3 regions of the Sporomusa termitida genome follow, and region 3 is predicted to be linked to each of the others. Evidence: predicted binding sites of a transcription regulator. Region 3 holds the regulator's gene; each other region holds the start of a gene.
What was found. The regulator HrcA, encoded in region 3, represses chaperone genes, less so after heat shock. The targets are predictions, from matches to a motif close to TGTTAGCACTCNNNNNNNNNGAGTGCTAACA.

Region 1 (7,237 bases), 1.5 Mb from region 3:
CAGCTATACCTAACTCATTGGCTACTTCCATTTTCATTTGGTCCAGAGCGTTTTCCGCACCAGGATTAACAGGTTTATTTGAGCGTGCCATATATTCGCACCTCCTTTCCCGGACTTTATGTTGTAGTCCTTGGTTTTAATTTGGCTTACTTTCGGAATTTAATACATCATTTACACCATGTAATAATTAGCAGACAGCTAATGGAGGTCTTTCAATGAATCAAAGTTTAACATTGGCGCTGGAAACAAGCTGTGATGAAACATCGGCGGCTGTAGTTGCCAACGGACGTACTGTATTGGCCAATATTATTTCCTCGCAAGTACCGACCCACCAAAAATTTGGCGGTGTTGTCCCGGAGATTGCCTCCCGTAAACATATTGAGAATGTTATTCCGGTTATAGACCAGGCTTTGACTACGGCGGGAACAACACTGTCAGCTGTTGACGCGATTGGTGTTACCTATGGCCCCGGCCTGGTCGGTGCCCTGCTGGTCGGGGTGGCGACGGCCAAGGCGCTGGCATTTTCTTTGGATAAGCCACTCATCGGGGTGAATCACCTGGAAGGGCATATTTTTGCCAATTTTCTGGCCCATCCTGAACTGGAGCCGCCCTTTGTAGCGCTGGTAGTATCCGGCGGCCATACCTCGCTGGTTTATTTAAAAGATTATAATGAGCTTGAACTGCTGGGCCAGACCCGTGATGACGCTGCCGGTGAGGCTTTCGATAAAATTGCCCGGGTCATGAACTTTCCTTATCCGGGCGGTCCTTATATTGATCAGGCCGCTAAACAGGGAAATCCGGCCGCTATTGCCTTTCCCCGGGCTTTTGCCGGCAAGAACGGGGAAACCAAATTTGCTTTTAGTTTCAGCGGCTTAAAATCAGCGGTATTAAATTACCTGAACAGTGCTGCCCAGCGGGGGGAGACGGTCAGTATTCCTGATGTGGCGGCCAGCTTTCAGGCCGCTGTTGTTGATGTGCTGGTTATGAAAACGCTGGCCGCTGCAGAACATGCCGGGGTTGATAAAATTGTTCTGGCCGGCGGGGTGGCTGCTAATTCATCGCTGCAGGCTGAATTAACACTACAAGCCCCAAGCCGGGGCCTGACCGTTTTTTATCCGCCGCCGGTGCTGTGTACAGATAATGCGGCAATGATTGCCTGCCGGGCTCATTATCAGTATGTGGCCGGTGATTTCTCCGACCTTAATCTGAATGCGGTGCCTTCTCTTACATTAGGCGACCGGCAGTGTGGACAACTTCCGGCAAAATAATTGTGGATAATGTGGGTAAGATGATAAAAATAGTGTATGATCCGGCAATAATGGGTCATATTGTTGGGGATAACCCTGTGGATTTTGTGGATAACCCGGGGATAACCCTGTGGATTTTGTCAAAAGCGGCAGTGGATTGTAACTTTGTAAACTTAGTACCAGATAACAAGGAATTTTTAAGGTTACAGTTGAATACATAAAGGATTAAGCCGGTCTTAGGTTTTGTTGCAGGGAACGGGGGAAAAGTTTATGGGTGTAGCGGCAGATATTTGCCGGAAGATAACAATTTTAACTCCAAGCCAGACTCAATTTATTGACAAAGTATCAAGCGTCCTAGGGCTGGCTGCCGATCTGGCACATGCTCAGGTTACCCTGTACGCTGCGGCCCGCAATGAAAACTTTTTGGCTATTGTCGCGCAAGCTAAACCCAATACCAGTTATATTGATTTTAAAACCAATATTTTAGGCAGTACCGTTCAGTCGAGCGAGGAGCCTTTGGTATGGCGAACGCTGGTTTCCGGTGCCAATATTGCCGGGCAGCGTGAGTGGGCGCTTGGTATGGATGCACTTGAGATGCGGGTTTTCCCGATCAAAGACCCGGCCGGCCAGATCATTGCTGCTGCCAGCTTTGAGACCAACAGCCAGGAGGCCAGCGCCAATGGGCATGGCATGCTTGTGGACACTGCTTATATGCTATTGACGATGGCCGCGGACGGTGGCCCGCTGGGCCGGAAAATTTACCGGCCGCTGGCACCCCGCGACGGTATTGTTATCATTGATGAACGCGGTCATATTGTATTTGCCAATTCTGCCGCCGATGCTATTTATAAAGTGCTGGGCATCAACCATATTATCGGCCGGCGGGTATCTGACCGGCAGGTTAATATGAAACTGGCCCAGCAGGCCCTGTCGACAGGGCTGCCGGCGGAAAAAGAAGCCGAAGCCGGCAACATGATCCTGGTGCAGCGGGCTATTCCAATATTTGTCGGCGGCCTGGTGGTGCGCACCGTCTTTATTGTGGCCGATGTTACCGAGCTCAGAAAAAAAGAAAAAGAGCTGCTGGTCAAATCGGCCGTTATTCAGGAGATACACCACCGGGTCAAGAATAATCTCCAGACGATTGCCAGTTTACTCAGATTACAGGCCCGGCGTACGACCACGCCGGAAGTGAAAGCAGCGCTTAGGGAAAGCGTCAACCGGATATTGAGCATATCGGTTGTGCATGAATTTTTATCGCAACAGGACCGGGAATATATTGATGTGGCTGAAGTCACGAAAAATATTTTAGATTTGGTTATTCAAAATATGCTTGAGCCTGATTTTAATATTGAAACAGTGCTCAACGGGCAAACGGTTATTTTGCCGTCTGAGCAGGCCAGCAGTCTGGCCCTGGTAATCAACGAGCTAATTCAAAATTCGATTGAGCACGGCTTTGTCGGACGTAAAGAGGGATTAATTGGTGTGGATATTGCAACAACACCGGATAGTTATCAGATAGATATCTATGACAACGGTATTGGTCTTCCTACGGATTTTTGCCTGCAAAGTACCAGCAGTCTGGGCCTCCAAATTGTCAGAACACTGATAGAAAACGACCTTGGCGGTAAATTCCGCCTGTTTTCCAGTGCCGGAACCCACGCTTTTATAAACATTCCCCGGCTGGCAGAAGGGGCTAAAGAGGCGAAGGAGGAATAACATTGGACGCTTTGCGGATAGTGATTGCCGATAATGAGTCAATTATTAGGATGGACCTGAAAGAATTATTGGAAGAAGCCGGGCATACCGTGGTCGGCGAAGCGGCAGACGGAGCCAAAGCCGTTGAACTGGCCCGTAAACACCGTCCTGATCTTGTTGTTATGGATATTAAAATGCCGGAAATGGATGGCATTACCGCTGCTAAAATTATTTCTAATGAAAAACTGTCGCCTGTGCTCCTTTTAACTGCTTTCAGCCAGAAGGAAATAGTGGAAAAAGCCAAGGACTCGGGTGTATTAGCGTATCTGGTCAAGCCTGTTAAAGAAGCAAACCTGTTTCCGGCGATGGAGATTGCCTTATCGCGGTTCCAGGAGTTTGCGGAATTAGAACGGGAACTGGAAGAGGTTAAAAACTCACTGGAAACGCGGAAAGTTCTTGACCGGGCGAAGGGAATACTGATGGATGCGTATAGTTTAACTGAAAGTGAGGCCTATCGCCGCATTCAGCAATACAGCATGAGCAAACGCAAATCAATCCGGGATGTGGCGGCGGCCATTGTTGAGTCAGCCACTCGTAAACGATAATAAGGATATTTGCTGCCGGGCAGGGGTTTTAACAGCCTCTGCCCTCAGTTTTGATACTTTTTTAAAATTTTTATGTATTTTTTACCGAAATGACTTGATTTTTTGGAGCGAATTTTATATTATAAATTATGGAATTAGCACTCAACTTAAGCGAGTGCTAACAACAAACAGTTAATTTTAACACACTATAAAGGGAGGTTCTTTACATGATTAAGCCATTAGGCGACAGAGTTGTAATTGAGGCTTTGGCAAAGGAGGAAATGACCAAGAGTGGTATCGTTCTTCCTGACACAGTCAAGGAGAAGCCGCAAGAGGGTAAAGTTGTGGCTGTTGGTTCAGGAAAAACTCTGGAAAACGGCCAAAAGGTTGCCTTGGATGTTGCAGTTGGCGACAAGATTATTTTCTCTAAATATGCCGGCACTGAAGTCAAGGTTGAGGGCAAAGAATATCTCATCATCAGTGAAAGAGACATCCTGGCTATTATTGAATAATCAGCTAATTATTATAAGATGAAAGGTAGGTAATACATAAATGGCTAAACAAATTTTGTTTGATGAAGAAGCACGCCGTGCACTGGAGCGGGGCGTAAATGCTCTGGCTAATGCTGTTAAAGTTACTTTAGGACCGAAGGGCCGCAATGTAGTGCTTGACAAGAAATTCGGCGCTCCGGCCATCACTAATGACGGTGTAACCATTGCCCGTGACATCGATCTGGAAGATCCGTTTGAGAATATGGGGGCTCAGCTTGTTAAAGAAGTTGCCACCAAAACTAATGATGTTGCCGGTGACGGTACAACCACCGCTACTCTCTTAGCCCAGGCCATGATTCGTGAAGGCATGAAAAATGTGGCTGCCGGTGCTAATCCGATGATCCTGAAAAAAGGTATTCAACAGGCTGTCAACGTGCTTGTTGAGGAAATCAAAAAGAGCGCCAAGAAAGTAGAAACCAAAGACGCTATCGCGCAGGTGGCATCAATTTCAGCCGGGGACGAAGAAATCGGTTCACTGATTGCTGAAGCTATGGAAAAAGTGGGCAAAGATGGTGTAATCACTGTTGAAGAGTCCAAAACCATGGGCACTGACCTTGAAGTTGTGGAAGGCATGCAGTTTGACCGTGGTTATATCTCTCCTTATATGATTACCGACCCGGACAAAATGGAAGCTGTTTTAAGCGATCCCTATGTCCTCATTACTGACCGTAAGATCGGGGCAATTGCCGACCTGCTGCCGGTACTGGAAAAAGTCGTTCAACAGGGCAAAGAACTGCTGATCATTGCCGAAGATGTCGAAGGTGAAGCCCTGGCTACTTTGGTTGTTAACAAACTTCGCGGCACTTTCCGCGCTGTTGCCGTTAAGGCTCCTGGCTTTGGCGACCGCAGAAAGGCTATGCTGGAAGACATCGCCATCGTTACCGGCGGCGCTGTGATCACTGAAGAACTGGGACGTAAGCTTGACAGCGTAACCCTTGAAGATCTTGGTCGCGCCCGTCAGATCCGCGTGTCCAAAGAAGAAACCACTATTGTTGACGGCAGCGGCCAAAATGACGAAATCAAAAAACGCATTAACCAGATTCGCGCGCAAATTGAAGAAACCACTTCCGACTTCGATAAGGAAAAATTGCAGGAGCGTTTGGCCAAACTGGCCGGCGGTGTAGCCGTCATCCAGGTAGGTGCTGCAACCGAGGTTGAACTGAAAGAAAAGAAACTCCGCATTGAAGATGCTCTGAATGCAACCCGTGCGGCTGTGGAAGAAGGAATTGTTGCCGGCGGCGGTACTACCTTCATTGATATTCAGGCAAGCCTGGCCAGCCTCAAGCTTACCGGCGATGAAAAAACCGGTGTTCAGATCGTGCGACGTGCTATTGAAGAGCCGGTACGTCAAATCGCCAACAACGCCGGCTTAGAAGGCTCAGTTGTTGTTGAAAACGTTAAGAAAGCCGGTAAGGGCTTTGGCTTTAACGCTCTGACCGAAGAATATGTTGACATGATTGCAGCCGGTATTGTTGATCCGGCGAAGGTTACCCGTTCAGCCCTGCAAAATGCTGCCAGCATTTCCGCGATGGTTCTTACCACTGAAACTCTTGTTGCCGATAAGCCTGAAAAAGACGCCGGCGGTGCTCCTGCCGGTATGGGTGGCATGGGTGGCATGGGCGGTATGGGCGGCATGGGCGGCATGATGTAGCAAGTACCTGGAGCCTCCGTAAATTGAGGTTCTAAGTATCGCTCCCACGGCTAATGTTGCCATTTGGTTACCGAAAATGATAAAAAGTTAGAAGCTGTCCATAAGTTATGATCAAACTTGTGGGCAGCTTCTATTCATTTTATAGTTTGTTTATAAAACTTAAAATGTTTGCGGGGACTGAAATTGCTTGCTTACCAATCTGCGGCTCTACGTCAAACCTCTGTCATTTTTTTGTCACATTTCCATATTATGATGGAAGTAGTAAATTTAGGAGGAAATGCTTATGAATAGCCTGGTTAAAAAAACAGTGGTTTATTCCCTGGCCGGGATCATGCAATTTGGTATGTTTGCAACTGTAGCTGAAGCTTCATCTTTATATAACGATGAGTCGCAACAAATCGTACAACTTGGCCGGCATGACCGGCATGATCGCCGCGACCGTGACCGGTATGAACGGGACCGGCACGACCGCGAACGCTATGAACGGGAGCGGCGGCGGGAGCATAAAGAGCGCTTACGACGGGAAAACGAACGCCATGAGCGGGAAATGAGACGCCGTGCGCATGAGAACGAACGGGACTGGCGGGAACGGCAAAGGCGTGAAAAAGAACGCCATGACCACCAATTGCGTGAAATAGCCGCTTTCTTGATTGGTATTGCAATCGGCAGTTCGTCCAAGGATTAGATATTGTGGTTTGTTTATTAGCCATATCCCGGGGATATGGCTATTTTAATTTCATCCAATATTTTCTAAAGAAATTCAAAGGAATGGATGATATAGTAAAAACATAATAACAGAAGGAAGTGTATCTATATGAAAATGGCAATGAAAAAAATAATCGTTTACTCTATGCTTGGCCTCCTGCAGGTTGGTATGTTCTCTTCCGTAGCGGCAGCAGCACCAGGCTCCTTACATAATAATGGTTCACAGCGCATAGCCAATCTTGACCGTAATGACCATGACCATAAGCGGAATGAGGACCGGCGGCGCAATCATGACGAGCGTAAACGCCAGGAAAAAGAACGCCATGAACGGGAGATGAAGCGGCGGCCCCATGAAAGCAACCGGGAATGGAAAGAACGCCAGGAACGTGAAAAAGACCGCCATGATAAGGCGTTACGCGAAATCGCCGCTTTATTAATTGGTATTGCTATTGGTTCCGGATCTTCTAATAACTAATCATTCAAAGGAAGCCGTTCAGCCTGCGGGGTGAGCGGCTTCTTTTTTTATACGGCTGAGCCGGAGAACGTGATCTTAATTCTTGTCTGCGGATTACCGGTGTATTGAGCCTGATTATAGTCTGTGGAAAACTGGGGATTATATGGTTATGATCATGATTTCACTGCTGCCTGCCTGGGCGGATCTCTGTTTGACATACTAGAACTGCGATTTGAGGGTAAATAAACAGATGCTGATCTTCTTTTTTAGAGTGCTTCTTATTTCTTCATTCTTGATTACGGCAATTAAATTAGGAGATTGGAAAAACTGGCAAAGATATTATCCGACCA
Region 2 (7,237 bases), 230 kb from region 3:
TAAGGCCGACCGCTTCACCAATTTCACGTACAGAAGGCGGATACCCCTTGGCCCGGAGATTTTCTTTAATATAGCTTAATATCTGATTTTGCTTAGCGCTGAGTGAATTAGCAGCCACAACATCACCTCGTCCCAATTGTACCACAAACAGGGAAAAAAGAGAACATTAGTTCTGAAATTTTATCAACAATTATCAAGATTGCTGCCAGCCCCGGCTACAAGGGACCGGAATAAGCCGGATTAAAAAAATCATCGAACATACTTGCGCAGAACATACGTACTGTGCTACAATTAACCTATATCGAACATAAGTTCAGCGAGGTGTGTATTGAATGAAAGCTATATTGACACTGTCCCTGGTTCTCGGTTTATTGATAATTACCCCCTTAGCCAATTCAAGTGCCTTTGCCGGTGCAGACGCCTATGAAACAGTCTATGTCCAGCCAGGTGATACGGTTTGGAAGATAGCGGCAAACTACGTTACCGCCAAAGAGGACATCAGGGAAAAGGTATTTTTAATCAGGCAGGTAAATAAGTTAAATAATAATGCCCAGGTGTATCCCGGCCAGATGTTAAAGGTCCCGGTAAATAAATAAATACATACATATTTTGCAGCTGCCGGCAGGCAGCTTTTGCTTTTACCAGTCAGGCTTATTCTTGTATAACGCCGGATCAAGCCGGGCGATAAACGGGGAGGGGGTATCTGTATAATAAAGAACCAGGCGATGCAGTGCCCGGGTACAGATGGTATACAGTATATGCCGGTCCTGATCATGACTGTAATTGATGTCGTCAGCATTTACTACCAATACGGCATCAAATTCTAACCCTTTGGCCAAATAGGCCGGCATAACAACAACACCCCGGTAAAATTCATCATCTTCCTTAGTAACAAGGCTGGGCCTGACAGTATGATCGATAGTTGGATAAACGGTCATTGCCTGGGCGGCGGTCTTTGTGATCACCCCTATGGAACGCCAGCCCTGGTCCAGCATTGCCTGTATGGTACTGGCAATAACTGCAGTTTGCTCCCGGGATTGCTGCACTTGTACAATAACCGGCAGCGGACCGGAGCGGTTCACTGAGAACACTTCACCTGCATCAGGGAGTAACGCTTGGCACAAGGCCTGAATTTCACGGGTTGAGCGGTAGCTTTTCGTAAGTCTGAACAGCAGCGTATTCTCGACGCCGATGCTAGTGCTTGCTTCCTTGAAGCTTGCAGTCATCAGATAGGGCTGTACTGCCTGGGCAGGATCGCCGACGATTGTCCAGGAACAGTTGGGAAACAACTGAGCGAGAATTTTATATTGAAAACTGGTATAGTCCTGGGCCTCATCGATTATGACGTGCTTGATATCAGGTTTAGCAGGAAAACCTTGCAATATACCCTGGAAGTATAAAAATGGCGGGATATCTTCATAAGGAAGAAGCCCCTTCTGAAGAAAGGCACAGGTCTGTTTTTGAATAATTTCCCAGTCTGCCGGGATAGCCAGACCTGTTTCTGTCAATAATCGGTTATGCTTAAACAGTTGTTTATATTCATTAAGAACATCCAGTGTGGTCAGTTGCTCAAGCTGGTCAGTTGTTGCCCGCAGCTCATCCCTGGTTTGAATTCGGGCCAGTGCCTTAATTACTTTTTCATTAATCTCTTCACCGGCAATAATTATCTCTTCAATTTTTTCCTGGCGGATTCTCTGAATGACTTCACTTAGCCGCTTTTGGATAATTGTTTTTATTTTTTCAAGCCGCAGCACCGGCGGCATCATTGCAAAACTGCCGGTATAATAGTGACGCCATTCGTCCTGATAAAAGATTGTTTCACCCCGCACAGTAATCGCCGGATAGTTATCTACCCGGTCTGATGCCAGCCGGTCCAGATAGCGAAGCAAAGCCTGACAAAAAAACTCGGATGATTTAAAACGTATATTAGCGACTCGTTTTGGATCCGGGTTAGGTGTCAGCATATACTCCAAATAGGTGGTACGGGCTTCAAACTGGACAGGCATTTCGGCAGCCGATCGGGCAACATAGTCCTGAAATGTCATTTGGACAACGTTTTCTTCGCCAATTTCCGGCAACACACTGGAGATATAATCACCAAAGATGTGGTTGGGCGAAAGAATTAACACATTCTGGGACGTCAGTCCGGCGCGGTCCTGATACAATAAAAAAGCCACCCGGTGTAAAGCAGCCGACGTTTTGCCGCTGCCGGCAGGCCCCTCAACAAATAATACCCGATGCGCCTGATCGCGGATTATCTGATTTTGTTCACGCTGAATGCTATTGACGATCGTATGCATTTTATCATCGGCGCTTTTGCTTAGCAACTGCTGGAGGATTTCATCATCAATTTTCAAGTCAGAATCAAACATGTATTCTATTTGTCCGTTTACAATTTTAAACTGCCGCTTAAGACTAATCACCCCGGTAATTGTACCTGCAGGACAATGGTATGCTGCCGCTCCCTGACCATAATCATAAAACATGCTTGCTACCGGAGCCCGCCAGTCGTAAATCAGAAAACTACCGGTTTCTTTATCACTTAAGCTCCCGATACCAATATAAATCATCTCAGGCCGGCGCTCGTCAGTCTCAGTAAAATCAATACGTCCAAAATAAGGTGATTTTAGCATTTTATGCAAGTGGCGGGCTGAGTAATGTATGTGTGTGGATAAGGCCCGTTGGCGGTCCATAGTTTCAATAAACTGGGCCTCATCAGTAGAGTTACCGCCACCCGATTTCCAATAGTCGCGCAGGGTAGCCTGCAATGTATCCCGCTGGTTGTCGGAGCTCTGCTCGCTGATTTGGATTTGTTCTGATACCTGCCGGAGTGTTTTTGCCAGCCTGTCAATCTCAAAATTCTGTTCCTGCTGATTCATATGTTCCTCCACAAGAGAATTTAACCTAGCAAATAATTATATATACATCCCAGGCAGTAATTGGGAAGGGGAGAAAGGAGAACCGTGTACAAATGGTTCCAAATTATATTTAGTCATTATGCTCCCGGCCATCCCTGGAAAGAATTATCAGCGAGAGTCATTTTTTAGCTGCTTTCTATTGTATTCATACGAACTGGTATGGATACTCAACAATGTAGGTCTGCGCATCAGATTTTCGCTCAATAAGATAGCGCCTACCAGGATAAAGCTGATAGGCGCATAACCGTCTTAGTGGCTGCTGCGGGCCATTAAACTGGCTACTTTGTTGGCAAAGCTGATTGGATCATCCGGCGCAATTCCTTCCATAAGCAAGGCTTGTCCATAGAGTAAGTCGCAATAATCTTTGAAGGCTTCAGATTCGGGTGTATTTTGATATAAATTCTTTATTACCGCAAAGATTTCATGCTCCGGATTAATTTCGAGAATCCGGTTGGCTTTATACATAGTTTTATTCATCTCAGACAGAATCTGTTCCATAGACAGGCTGATTCCATTATCATCACTTACCAGACAAACAGCACTTGATTTTAGACGGCTGCTGATCTTAACATCGGCTACCTTACCGTTGAGATGTTCTTTGATGGCTTTAATCAGCGGTTCATTTTCCTTGGTTAATTCGGCAGTGTCTTTTTTGGCTTCAGCAGCATCAATATCGTCAAGTTCCAATTTGCCCCGGCTGACTGACTGAAATTTTTTCTCTTTATATTCACGCAGGGCATCAATAGCAAACTCATCGACCCTGTCAAACAGATAGAGAACCTCAACCCCTTTTTCCCGCAGCAGTTCCATTTGGGGCAGGCGTTCGACTGCCGAGCGGTCTTTGCCGGTAGCATAATAAATCACTTTTTGGGTTGGGGGCATCCGGTTAACATAATCTTCCAGACTGGTAAGCTCATCGGCCGCCTGTGATGTGTTAAACAGCAGCAAATCTTTTAATTTATCCCGGCTTTGATAGTCGGAATACACACCGGTTTTAATGGCTTTACCATATTCCAGCCAAAATTTTTCATACTTGGGGCGGTCTTTGCTTAATAGATTTTCGAGTGTTTTCAACACACTTTTCTCAAGATTTTTGCCAACCCGTTTTAGTTGTTGACTGTGCTGGAGCAATTCGCGGGAAATGTTAAGCGAGAAGTCCGGTGAATCCACCAAGCCTTTAACAAAACGCAAGTATTCAGGCAGAAGATCCTGGCAATTGTCCATAATAAACACATTCTTAGAATATAAGCGGATCCCTGTTGTTGCTTCACGCTGATAAAAATCAAAAGGTGCATGGGCAGGAATAAATAATAAACTGGTATACTCGACTGCGCCCTCTACCTTGGAATGGATTGTTTCCAGGGGATCTTCCCAGGCATGAAACAAATTTTTATATAATTGATGATATTCTTCCTGAGTAATATCATTTTTGTTTTTAGTCCAGAGAGGCGCCATGGAGTTGAGGGTACGGACCTCAACTGTCTGGGTAGCCGGCGCATCTTCAATAACTTTACCGTCATCATCAAGCGGTTTTTCTTCTTTGACAAAGTTCATTTTAATGGGATAACGAATATAGTCTGAGTATTTTTTAATTAGGTTTTGCAAAGTATAGCGATTCAGGAAGTTTTCGTCCGGGTGCTCGGCCGACCGGTACTCCTCCTTAAGGGTCAGGATAAGTGTGGTCCCGCGGGTTTCCTTTTCAATTTCTTCAATTGTATAAGTTCCATCGCCAGCCGATTCCCAGCGGACACCTTGGGACTGCCCGGGAGCACGGGTGACCAGCGTTACTTTTTCGGCCACCATGAAAGCAGAGTAGAAACCAACGCCAAACTGGCCGATTAGCTCTGTATCGGCTGCTGAACCGGCCGCTTTTACTTTGTCTAGAAAGGCTTTGGTGCCTGATTTGGCAATTGTGCCGATGTTCTCAATAACTTCCTCGTAGGTCATACCCATACCGTTATCCGCAATAGTCAGCGTGTTCGTAGCTTCATCAGGCAGAATAAAAATTTCAAAATCAGCATTGTCTTCCAGCAGGGCATGATTGGTTAAAGCTTCAAACCTAACCTTGTCAATGGCATCTGAGGCATTGGAAATCAGCTCGCGCAGGAATATTTCCCGGTTAGTGTAAATAGAGTGCACCATTAAATCCAGTAATTGCTTGGTCTCAGCCTGAAATTCTTTGGTTTGTTTGTTGATTGCTTCTTGGGCCATATTAACCTCCATTATCGGTAGAGTTGTTATTAGCACTCTTAACTACTGAGTGCTAATGCTATTTAAATAATAACGAAATTAAGCAATAAAATCAACTATGAATAAGATAAAAATGGCAAATAGCAAACAAAATCTGTAGGCAATTACGGCAATGTTATTTGCAGCGAGTAATTAATAAGTTATTTTCAGACAGATAAGAGTTTACTTTATTTACTAAAATAGCATGATTGTTTTTATCCATGTATAATAAAAAGTAAAGAAGTCAAAAGGAGGAAAAGATATGTCAGTGTTAGAAAAGAACATGCAGGTTTTAACCGATGTCGCATCGCCGACAGGATCGCCAGCCACCATCTTCTATGCTGGTCCCGGAGAGGGAGACCAGTTGGGAATGACACGTTTCCATGTGATGATTGATGATTTTTCTTACGGAATTTTTACTGTCCGCGGTGATTTCAGCACGCTTGAGCAGGCCCGCGCCAGGCTGCTGCAGCCGATCGGGGAAGGAGCGGCCGAGAATGCCGCTGAATTTGCCGTTCGTCATCTGTGGGTACATATTGATGCGAATGAGTATTATGCCCTTGGCTAACCCGCCCCGGCCCTAAGGCCGGTTATAGTTCAGTTAAGCAATATTGCGCCAATCGTTGGCAGTAACGGCCAGATAACGTCAACCTACGGTGCCGCCGGCATCTGGCGCTGTCGTTGGTATAATCAATAGTGAGACCTTCGGTATGTATTTTTATGCGTACCTGAGGTCTTTTTATTTTTTGTAAAGGGAGGAACCAGACTAAAATCTAACATGATCAGGGTTTTATAGTCTGCCGCTCTTGTGACACTAATACAATAGTAGGGATAGAGGAGGATAAGTAATGGATTTTTGGGGATCAATCGGGCCTGAGTGGTTCATGGCTCTGGGAAGTATACTTTTGATCAACCTGGTATTAAGCGGTGACAATGCTGTCATTATTGCATTAGCCAGCAAAAACCTGCCTGTTGCCCAGCGGCGGAAGGCGATCCTGTGGGGCAGCCTGGGAGCAGTTATTCTAAGAATTATTCTTACCTTTGTTGCCGCCCAGCTCCTGGAGGTGCCCTTCCTGCAATTCCTGGGCGGTCTGGCACTCCTGTATATCTCCTTTAGCCTGTTAAGAGATAATAGCAAGGAAAGGGGGTACCGCAAAGCCGCATCTTACCGGGAAGCTATCAAAATTATTCTGGTTGCCGACCTTATTATGAGCCTGGACAATGTGCTGGCATTAGCCGCTATTTCACAAACCGTCCCCTCAGGCAAGTACGGCCTGATTACCATGGGGCTTACCACCAGCATCCCGCTGGTGGTATTCGGCGCCCAGCTGCTCATAAAGCTGATGAATCGATTCCCGTCTATCATCTATCTCGGCGCCGGTATACTTGGCTACGCAGCGGCCGAGCTGATTGTCAGCGACGAGGTAGTGGGAACATATCTCAGTAAGCATGTACTGTTTTTTAAAACCGGCCTTACTTTGGCGGTGATTATATCCGGCTATCTCCTGAAAGCCCTCACCACAAAAATCAAACATTAATACGACTGGCTCCCCTGCCTCGGTAAAGGCAGCGGGGGTCTTTATTATTCCGCATCGCCGCTTGCATATTCTTCCGGTACGTTAATCATCTCCGGTGCCGGTAACTGGGCCACGCCCTTTAGTTTTCTTTCAATAGCCCTGGTGCGTACGGTGGCGGCATCAAGCTGTTTACTGGCTTGATCCAGCTTTTCCTTAGTTTTAGTAAGAACATCACCAAACTTGCCGAATTCGGTTTTTACAGCTCCGAGCAGCGACCAGACGTCACTGGAGCGTTTTTCAATAGCCAGGGTTCTAAAACCCATTTGCAGGCTATTGAGCAGCGCCGCGAGTGTTGTTGGCCCGGTAATGTTAATACGGTATTCGCGCTGCAGGCTGTCGCACAACCCAGGCCGGCGCAATACCTCGGCATACAGGCCTTCCACCGGCAGAAACAGTATCGCAAAATCAGTGGTATTAGGCGGATCAATATATTTTTCTTTGATTGTTTTGGCTTCTTGACGAATTCGTGCCTCCAGGCCGGCGGCAGCACCTGCTACTAACTCGGGATTGGAC
Region 3 (7,237 bases):
AATTGCAGATTATACCAGGGAGGAGCCCCAGTTTGATGAATACAGGACATATTCGTAATTTTTCAATCATTGCCCACATCGACCATGGCAAGTCAACCCTTGCCGACCGGTTGTTGGAATACACAGGAGCTCTTTCTGCCCGTGAGATGGAAAACCAGGTTTTAGACCAGATGGAACTGGAGCGCGAACGGGGCATTACGATTAAAGCTCAGGCTGTGAGGTTGTCGTATACAGCAAAAGACGGTGAAACGTACATGCTCAACTTGATTGATACTCCGGGGCATGTTGATTTTACGTATGAGGTTTCCCGCAGTCTGGCCGCCTGTGAAGGCGCGCTGCTGGTGGTTGATGCCGCCCAGGGAATAGAGGCGCAAACGATGGCTAATGTTTACCTGGCGCTTGAACATAATCTTGAGATTATTCCGGTCATTAATAAAATTGATTTACCCAGTGCCGAACCGGAACGGGTAAAAAGTGAAATTGAAGAGGTAATCGGGTTAGATACCAGTGATGCCGTTTTGGCCAGTGCGAAGACCGGGATTGGCATTGAAGAAATATTAGAGGCTATTGTCAGAAAAGTTCCTCCCCCGGCCGGTAAAGCGGACGAACCGCTCAGTGCGCTTATCTTTGATTCTCATTTTGATTCATATAAAGGCGTAATTGTCTATGTCCGGGTTATGAATGGTACGATTACACCCGGTATGAAGATTAAAATGATGGCAACAAACAAAGTATTTGAGGTGACTGAGGTTGGCGTTTTCCGGCCGTCTCTGGTTAATGTGAAAGCATTGGGGCCTGGTCAGGTCGGCTTTATTGCCGCCAGCATTAAAAATGTAAAAGATACCCGGGTTGGCGACACTGTGACCAGTGCTGAGCGGCCGGCAGCCGCCCAGTTGCCGGGGTACCGCAAAATTACGCCAATGGTATACTGCGGCCTCTATCCGGTAGATAGTTCTGATTATGAGAATTTACGTGACGCCTTGGATAAACTGCAGTTAAATGACGCATCGCTGGTTTTTGAACCAGAAACCTCAATCGCGCTGGGCTTTGGCTTTCGTTGCGGTTTTCTGGGATTGCTGCATATGGATGTTATTCAGGAGCGCCTGGAACGGGAATATAACATGGCGCTTATCACCACTGCCCCCAGTGTTATTTATCGTGTGTTTAGAACCGACGGCACAGTTTTTGAGATTGAAAATCCGTCAAAGCTGCCAACAGCGCAGGAGATTGACCGTATCGAAGAACCTTACGTTAAAGCTACCGTAATGGTTCCTAACGACTATGTTGGCGCCGTTATGGAATTATCCCAGGAGAAGCGGGGTGCGTTCAAGGACATGAAGTATCTTGATGCCAACCGGGTCATGCTGACCTATCACCTGCCGCTTAGTGAAATAATTTTTGACTATTTCGATAAATTGAAATCGTCGACCCGCGGCTATGCCTCGCTGGACTATGAATTGCTGGGATATCAGACCTCAGCCCTCGTTAAGCTGGATATCCTGCTTAACGGCGACCCGGTAGACGCACTCAGCGTAATTGTCCACCGTGACCGGGCCACCCAGCGCGGCCGGCAGCTGGCCGAGAAGTTAAAGGAAATTATTCCCCGCCAGATGTTTGAAATCCCGATTCAGGCGGCAATTGGCAGCAAAGTGATCGCGCGGGAAACAGTGCGGGCGATGCGCAAAGATGTGCTTGCCAAATGCTATGGCGGCGATATTACCCGTAAGCGCAAACTTCTGGAGAAGCAAAAAGAAGGCAAGAAAAGGATGAAGCAGGTTGGCAATGTGGAAGTTCCGCAGGAAGCCTTTATGGCGATATTGAAAATGGATTAAAGGGTAGCGCAATGAATGAATTTGGCCTGTATCTTCATGTACCGTTTTGCCGGCAAAAGTGTTTTTATTGTGACTTTGCCTCTTATGCCGGCGCGGAACATTTGTTCACTGCTTATACTGCCGCCTTGTGCCAGCAGATTGCTGAACAGGGCGGTCTGTTATGTAAGCCGGCTGTGGACACCATCTATATTGGCGGCGGCACCCCCAGTCTGCTGCCTGTGCAGCTGCTGACGCAGATTATGACTGCACTTGATCGCAGTTTTAGCATACAGCGTGAGGCCGAGATTAGTATGGAAGCTAATCCGGGCACTGTAACCAAAAATCAGTTAACAGTGTTGAAAGCGGCCGGAATCAACAGGCTTAGTTTCGGTGTCCAGTCCTTTAACGACAGTTTGCTGGCCCGCCTGGGGCGAATTCACCAAACGGCAGACACGCTGGCAGCACTGGACTATGCCTATCGGGCCGGGTTTACTAATATTAGTATTGATTTGATGTATGGCCTGCCGGGGCAGCGGGCGGAAGGCTTTGCCCGGGAACTGGAGCAGGCGGCGGCATTAGAGACTGCCCATCTGTCGGTATACGGACTGAAGCTGGAAGCGGGAACACCGTTCTGTTCAGCTTATGATCAGGGTTTATTGGCGTTGCCGGACGAAATAGCCGAGGAGGCAATGTATGATCTAATGGTTGAAGTTTTACCCGGCCAGGGCTTGCGGCGTTATGAGATCTCTAATTTTGCCCGGCCGGGCCGGGAGTGCCGCCATAATCTCAAATATTGGCATTATCAGCCCTATTTAGGTCTGGGGGCTGCCGCCCATTCTTTTGTAAACGGTGAGCGGACAAGTGCTGTGCCGGCGATTGAAGAATACATCCGGGCCATCAAAGCCGGCAGCTCACCGGTCATTATGCGGGAAAAACTGACCAGGGCACAGGCTATAGCCGAATATATTTTTCTGGCTTTACGCACCACCCAGGGGCTGAAAGCTGCGGATTTTACCCGGCAGTTTCATCTCGATTTCTTCATACATTTCGCTCATACCTTTAATGAGCTTCGCCAGCAAAAATTGCTGGCGACAAATGGTCGCCGGGTATGGCTGACTGACAAAGGCATGAAGTTCAGCAATCTTGTCTTTGCCGCTTTTATTGATGATCACTGAGGGCAAACAGAAAAAATCTCCGCAATCTATTCCAGCGGTTTTAAGAAAGATGACATACTCGTGGCTTGGCAAAATTAGATGTTAGTTTTAGGGCGAGACAAATGGTAAAGGGCAAGGAAGCACCGACGACGCAGACTGGCAGGGGTCTGTCAGGAGGGGCTGACGCCGCCGTTTGCCATTTTGGCCGTCAGCAAACTAAAAAGATAATGTGGTCAAGACACTAGTATCTTGACATTAAACCCAAGGAGTGGTATTTTTTTAATAGGCATTAGCACTCAACCGACATGAGTGCTAACAGTAAGGGGGGGAGAGCCGGTGCTGGATGAAAGAAAACGGCAAATCCTGCAAGCTATTATTGATGATTATATCTCAACGGCAGAACCTATTGGTTCGCGGACAATTGCGCGTAAATATAATCTCGGGATTAGCCCCGCTACTATCCGTAACGAGATGGCGGATTTGGAGTTTTTAGGTTATCTTGAGCAACCGCATACCTCGGCCGGCAGGATACCGTCCGTTAAAGGCTATCGCTTTTATGTTGACTGTTTATTGGCGCCCCCCCAGATTTCCGATTCAGACATTGCGCTTATCGATAACTGGTACTACACGCGAGCCCGGCGAATTGAAGAAGTATTTCAGGAGACGGTAAAAATTTTATCGCGTATGACGCAAAATGTCTCCATGGTACTGGCGCCGCAGATGTCGCAGTGTACTTTCCGGTATCTCCAGTTTTTGCCGCTGGATGAACGTCGGTCAATTGTTGTGATTGTCACTGATACCGGTTTATTGGATAATAAGATTATTGAAATACCTGAGGGGCTCCACCATGAGGACCTGAGCCGGGTGGCTAATGTGATAAACTCCCGTTTGGGAGGTCTGGCTGTTGACCGGATAACAACGCCGGTTTTAAAAGCTATTCAAAACGATATCATGCCTGATCCGCAGATTTTTGAACAGGCAGTTACCCTCTTAAAGCAGGCGCTTACTGCCGACAAGAACGACAAGGTTTACCTTGGCGGCACAACACAGATGCTCAATCAGCCTGAATTCCGTGATGTTGATAAAGTTAAAGGTTTATTAACTATGTTTGAAGAAGACACTTTGTTAAGCGATATTCTCCACATGCCCAATAGTGATGGTGTCATTGTTACTATCGGCCAGGAGAATAAATATACAGGTATTCATGACTGCAGTGTTGTGCAGGCCACTTACCGCATTGACGGCCAGGTGGTGGGTACTGTGGCGGTGCTTGGTCCAACCAGAATGGAATATGGCAAAACTATGTCTGTGCTTAAGTTTATGCAACGCCATTTAGGTGAAATTTTGAAAAAATACAAGGTGTTGTGATAAGGGGGAACTACATGAATCTAAAGCAAGCAGGCAGTGGGGCTGACGTGGATGAACGTTTGGCCGCTCTGTTAACGAACGCTAATGCTGTAAGGGCAATCACTGCGGCTGTCGAAGGCACTATCGGGCCCAAAGGGCTTGATACGATGCTTGTTGATCGCTTTGGTGAGGTTATTATTACCAATGACGGTGTTACCATTTTGGATAAAATGGATGTCAATCATCCGGCTGCTAAAATGTTGATTAATACTGCCAAAGCCCAACAGGCAGAGGTCGGCGATGGTACAACCACGACGACAATTATGGCAGGCAGCCTGGTCTCGGAAGGCGTAAGCCAGGTCATGCGCGGGGTACCTGTGGCCAGAGTGATTGAAGGCATTAAATATGGTGTGGCTAAGGTCCTCACTGGCGTGAAAGAACGGGCCCGCACAATTACAGAGGTTAATGATCCAATCCTGCGCAGTATTGCCATGATTGCCGGCCGGGAGCATGTGGATATTGCTGATCTGGTAGTTGAGGCAGCCAGGCTGATTGGTGTGGAAAAGCTCAATGAATACAATTTTAAGTTATCGGAGATTATTACTGCTGAAGCCGGGGCCAATAACGAGGTATTTATGGGCGTTGTCGTTGATCAGGAGCGGATGACGCAGGAAATGCCGGAAGCTGTAACCTGCGCCAAACTGCTGCTGATTGATGATGCCCTTGAACCTGAAGAGATTGAAGATGAGGCGTTAAGCACGGAAGCTGGTTTTAAGCGTTATATCGAACTTCAGGACGAATTCAAAAAAAATGTCCAGAAAATTGTCAGCCTGGGCGTTAATGTTGTCATGGTGGACCGGGGCGTACATAGTGCCGCTGAGGAAATTCTCACAGATGCCAACATTCTGGTTATTGAACGTGTATCCGCCAAAGACCTGCGCCGGGTCGCGGATCACTCCGGTGCCCGGCTGATCAAACGGACCGGCTTGAAAAAAGAGCCGGTTGATATTGAAAAATATCTGGGTACTGCTGACAAGGTGTATCAGGATGAAAAGCTGGAGCAAGTGCGGGTTATCGGCGGCAATGGCAAGCCGATGGCCACGATTTTGGTCGGGGCCGCCACGGAAGAGGTAGTGGGGGAACGGGAACGCATTGCTAAAGATGCGGCGGCAAGTGTGCAGGCTGCGGTGAAGGGCGGTTATGTGCCGGGCGGCGGTTCGATTGAGGTTGCTATGGCCAGGGAAGTTGGCAAATACCGGGATAACCTTAAAGGCATGGCGGCTTACGGTCTTGATTGCGTAACCAATGCGCTCAAGCAGCCCTTGTCTCAGATCGTAGAAAATGCCGGTTTTAACCCGCTGGAGAAAGTGGAGGAAGCCGTTACTACACAAACTACGCAAAACTGCGACTCACTGGGCATAGACTGTGATACCGGGGAAGTGGCTGATATGCTGGAACGGGGGGTAGTTGACCCTGTGCCGGTAAAACTGCATGCGATTAAAGCTGCCGGCGAAGTCGCTGTTGCTATTTTACGTATTGATACTATTATCAAGAAAAAAGAAGAAGGGGCCAATGCCCAGAAGGCAGGCGCTGCCGATAGTGCTATGCCTGATTTTTAACAGGAGGTGGGTTTTATGGCAGATAATGAAAAAGAACAGGTTCCGGGCGAAATAGACCAGGAAACAGACCGCGTTGACGAAGCGGCAGGCGATAATCCTGAAATCTGCTTTTATCCCGCGGATGTAGAGCAGTTTATGTCTGCACTTAATGAAAAAAGCCGCTTACTTGAGGAAATGACAGACAGGTATAAGCGGCTGCAGGCCGATTTTGATAATTTCCGGCGGCGGACCAGGCAAGAAAAAGAAGAATTGTCAGCCGTTGTGACTGAACGGGTAGTCTGCGAACTTTTGCCGGTTGTTGATAATTTTGAACGGGCAACTGCCAGTACTCCGGCCGATGTCGATACCCTGGCAACAGGCGTACAAATGATATTCCGGCAGTTAAACAATGCCCTTTGCCAATTAGGTGTAGAACCGGTTAGTGCTGTGGGCAATGTATTTGATCCGGGTTTGCATGAGGCTGTCATGCGGGTTGAGGATAAGAGTCAGCCTGACGGCATAATCATCGAAGAACTGCAAAAAGGCTATAAAGTCAACGGCCGGTTAATCCGTCCCAGTATGGTAAAAGTAGTAGCAAACAGTTAAGAACAGTTTAACAGTTTATTTAAGGGGGAAATGTACAATGGCAAAAGTAATTGGTATTGATCTTGGTACTACTAACTCAGTAGTAGCTGTAATGGAAGGCGGCGAGCCTATTGTTATTCCTAATCCGGAAGGCAGCCGTATTACCCCTTCAGTAGTTGGTTTTTCGAAAAATGGTGAACGCCTGGTCGGACAAATTGCCAAGCGGCAGGCAGTCTCCAATCCTGATGGCACAGTTAGTTCGATTAAACGCCATATGGGCACTGCTTATAAAGTCAATATTGAAGGTAAGGACTATACTCCCCAGGAAATTTCGGCAATGATTCTGCAAAAACTAAAATCAGACGCGGAAGCCTATTTAGGGGAAAAGGTTACGCAGGCGGTAATTACTGTCCCTGCCTATTTCTCCGACAGTCAGCGTCAGGCCACAAAAGATGCCGGTGCGATTGCCGGCCTGGAAGTGCTCCGTATTATCAACGAGCCTACCGCTGCTGCCTTAGCCTATGGCATGGATAAAGGCAACGACCACACTATCCTGGTGTTCGACCTGGGTGGCGGTACGTTTGACGTATCCATTCTTGAACTGGGTGATGGTGTTTTTGAGGTTAAGGCCACAAGTGGCAATAACCGCCTGGGCGGTGATGATTTTGACGAGCGGGTCATGAACTGGCTGGTCGCTGAATTCAAAAAAGAGCAGGGAATAGATTTGGCCAACGACCGTATG

Region 1: a site for HrcA is predicted at 3,680-3,710, ahead of groES (co-chaperone GroES). Genes of this name have one in related genera too.
Region 2: a site for HrcA is predicted at 5,157-5,187, ahead of htpG (molecular chaperone HtpG). Genes of this name have one in related genera too.

Annotation. Positions count from the first base shown of each region.
Region 1 is NZ_CP036259.1:952,288-959,524, forward strand. It holds gene SPTER_RS04275 (alpha/beta-type small acid-soluble spore protein) at 1-91, opposite strand, end outside; gene tsaD (tRNA (adenosine(37)-N6)-threonylcarbamoyltransferase complex transferase subunit TsaD) at 216-1,268, shown strand; gene SPTER_RS04285 (hypothetical protein) at 1,280-1,468, shown strand; gene SPTER_RS04290 (sensor histidine kinase) at 1,518-2,963, shown strand; gene SPTER_RS04295 (ANTAR domain-containing response regulator) at 2,966-3,547, shown strand; gene groES (co-chaperone GroES) at 3,754-4,038, shown strand; gene groL (chaperonin GroEL) at 4,079-5,728, shown strand; gene SPTER_RS04310 (hypothetical protein) at 6,012-6,413, shown strand; gene SPTER_RS04315 (hypothetical protein) at 6,543-6,908, shown strand.
Region 2 is NZ_CP036259.1:2,188,341-2,195,577, reverse strand. It holds gene lexA (transcriptional repressor LexA) at 1-145, opposite strand, end outside; gene SPTER_RS10120 (LysM peptidoglycan-binding domain-containing protein) at 333-596, shown strand; gene SPTER_RS10115 (HelD family protein) at 639-2,879, opposite strand; gene htpG (molecular chaperone HtpG) at 3,168-5,129, opposite strand; gene SPTER_RS10105 (hypothetical protein) at 5,410-5,715, shown strand; gene SPTER_RS10100 (TerC family protein) at 5,996-6,685, shown strand; gene SPTER_RS10095 (DNA recombination protein RmuC) at 6,730-7,237, opposite strand, start outside.
Region 3 is NZ_CP036259.1:2,415,660-2,422,896, reverse strand. It holds gene lepA (translation elongation factor 4) at 36-1,832, shown strand; gene hemW (radical SAM family heme chaperone HemW) at 1,844-2,986, shown strand; gene hrcA (heat-inducible transcriptional repressor HrcA) at 3,302-4,333, shown strand; gene SPTER_RS11290 (TCP-1/cpn60 chaperonin family protein) at 4,348-5,931, shown strand; gene grpE (nucleotide exchange factor GrpE) at 5,947-6,516, shown strand; gene dnaK (molecular chaperone DnaK) at 6,554-7,237, shown strand, end outside.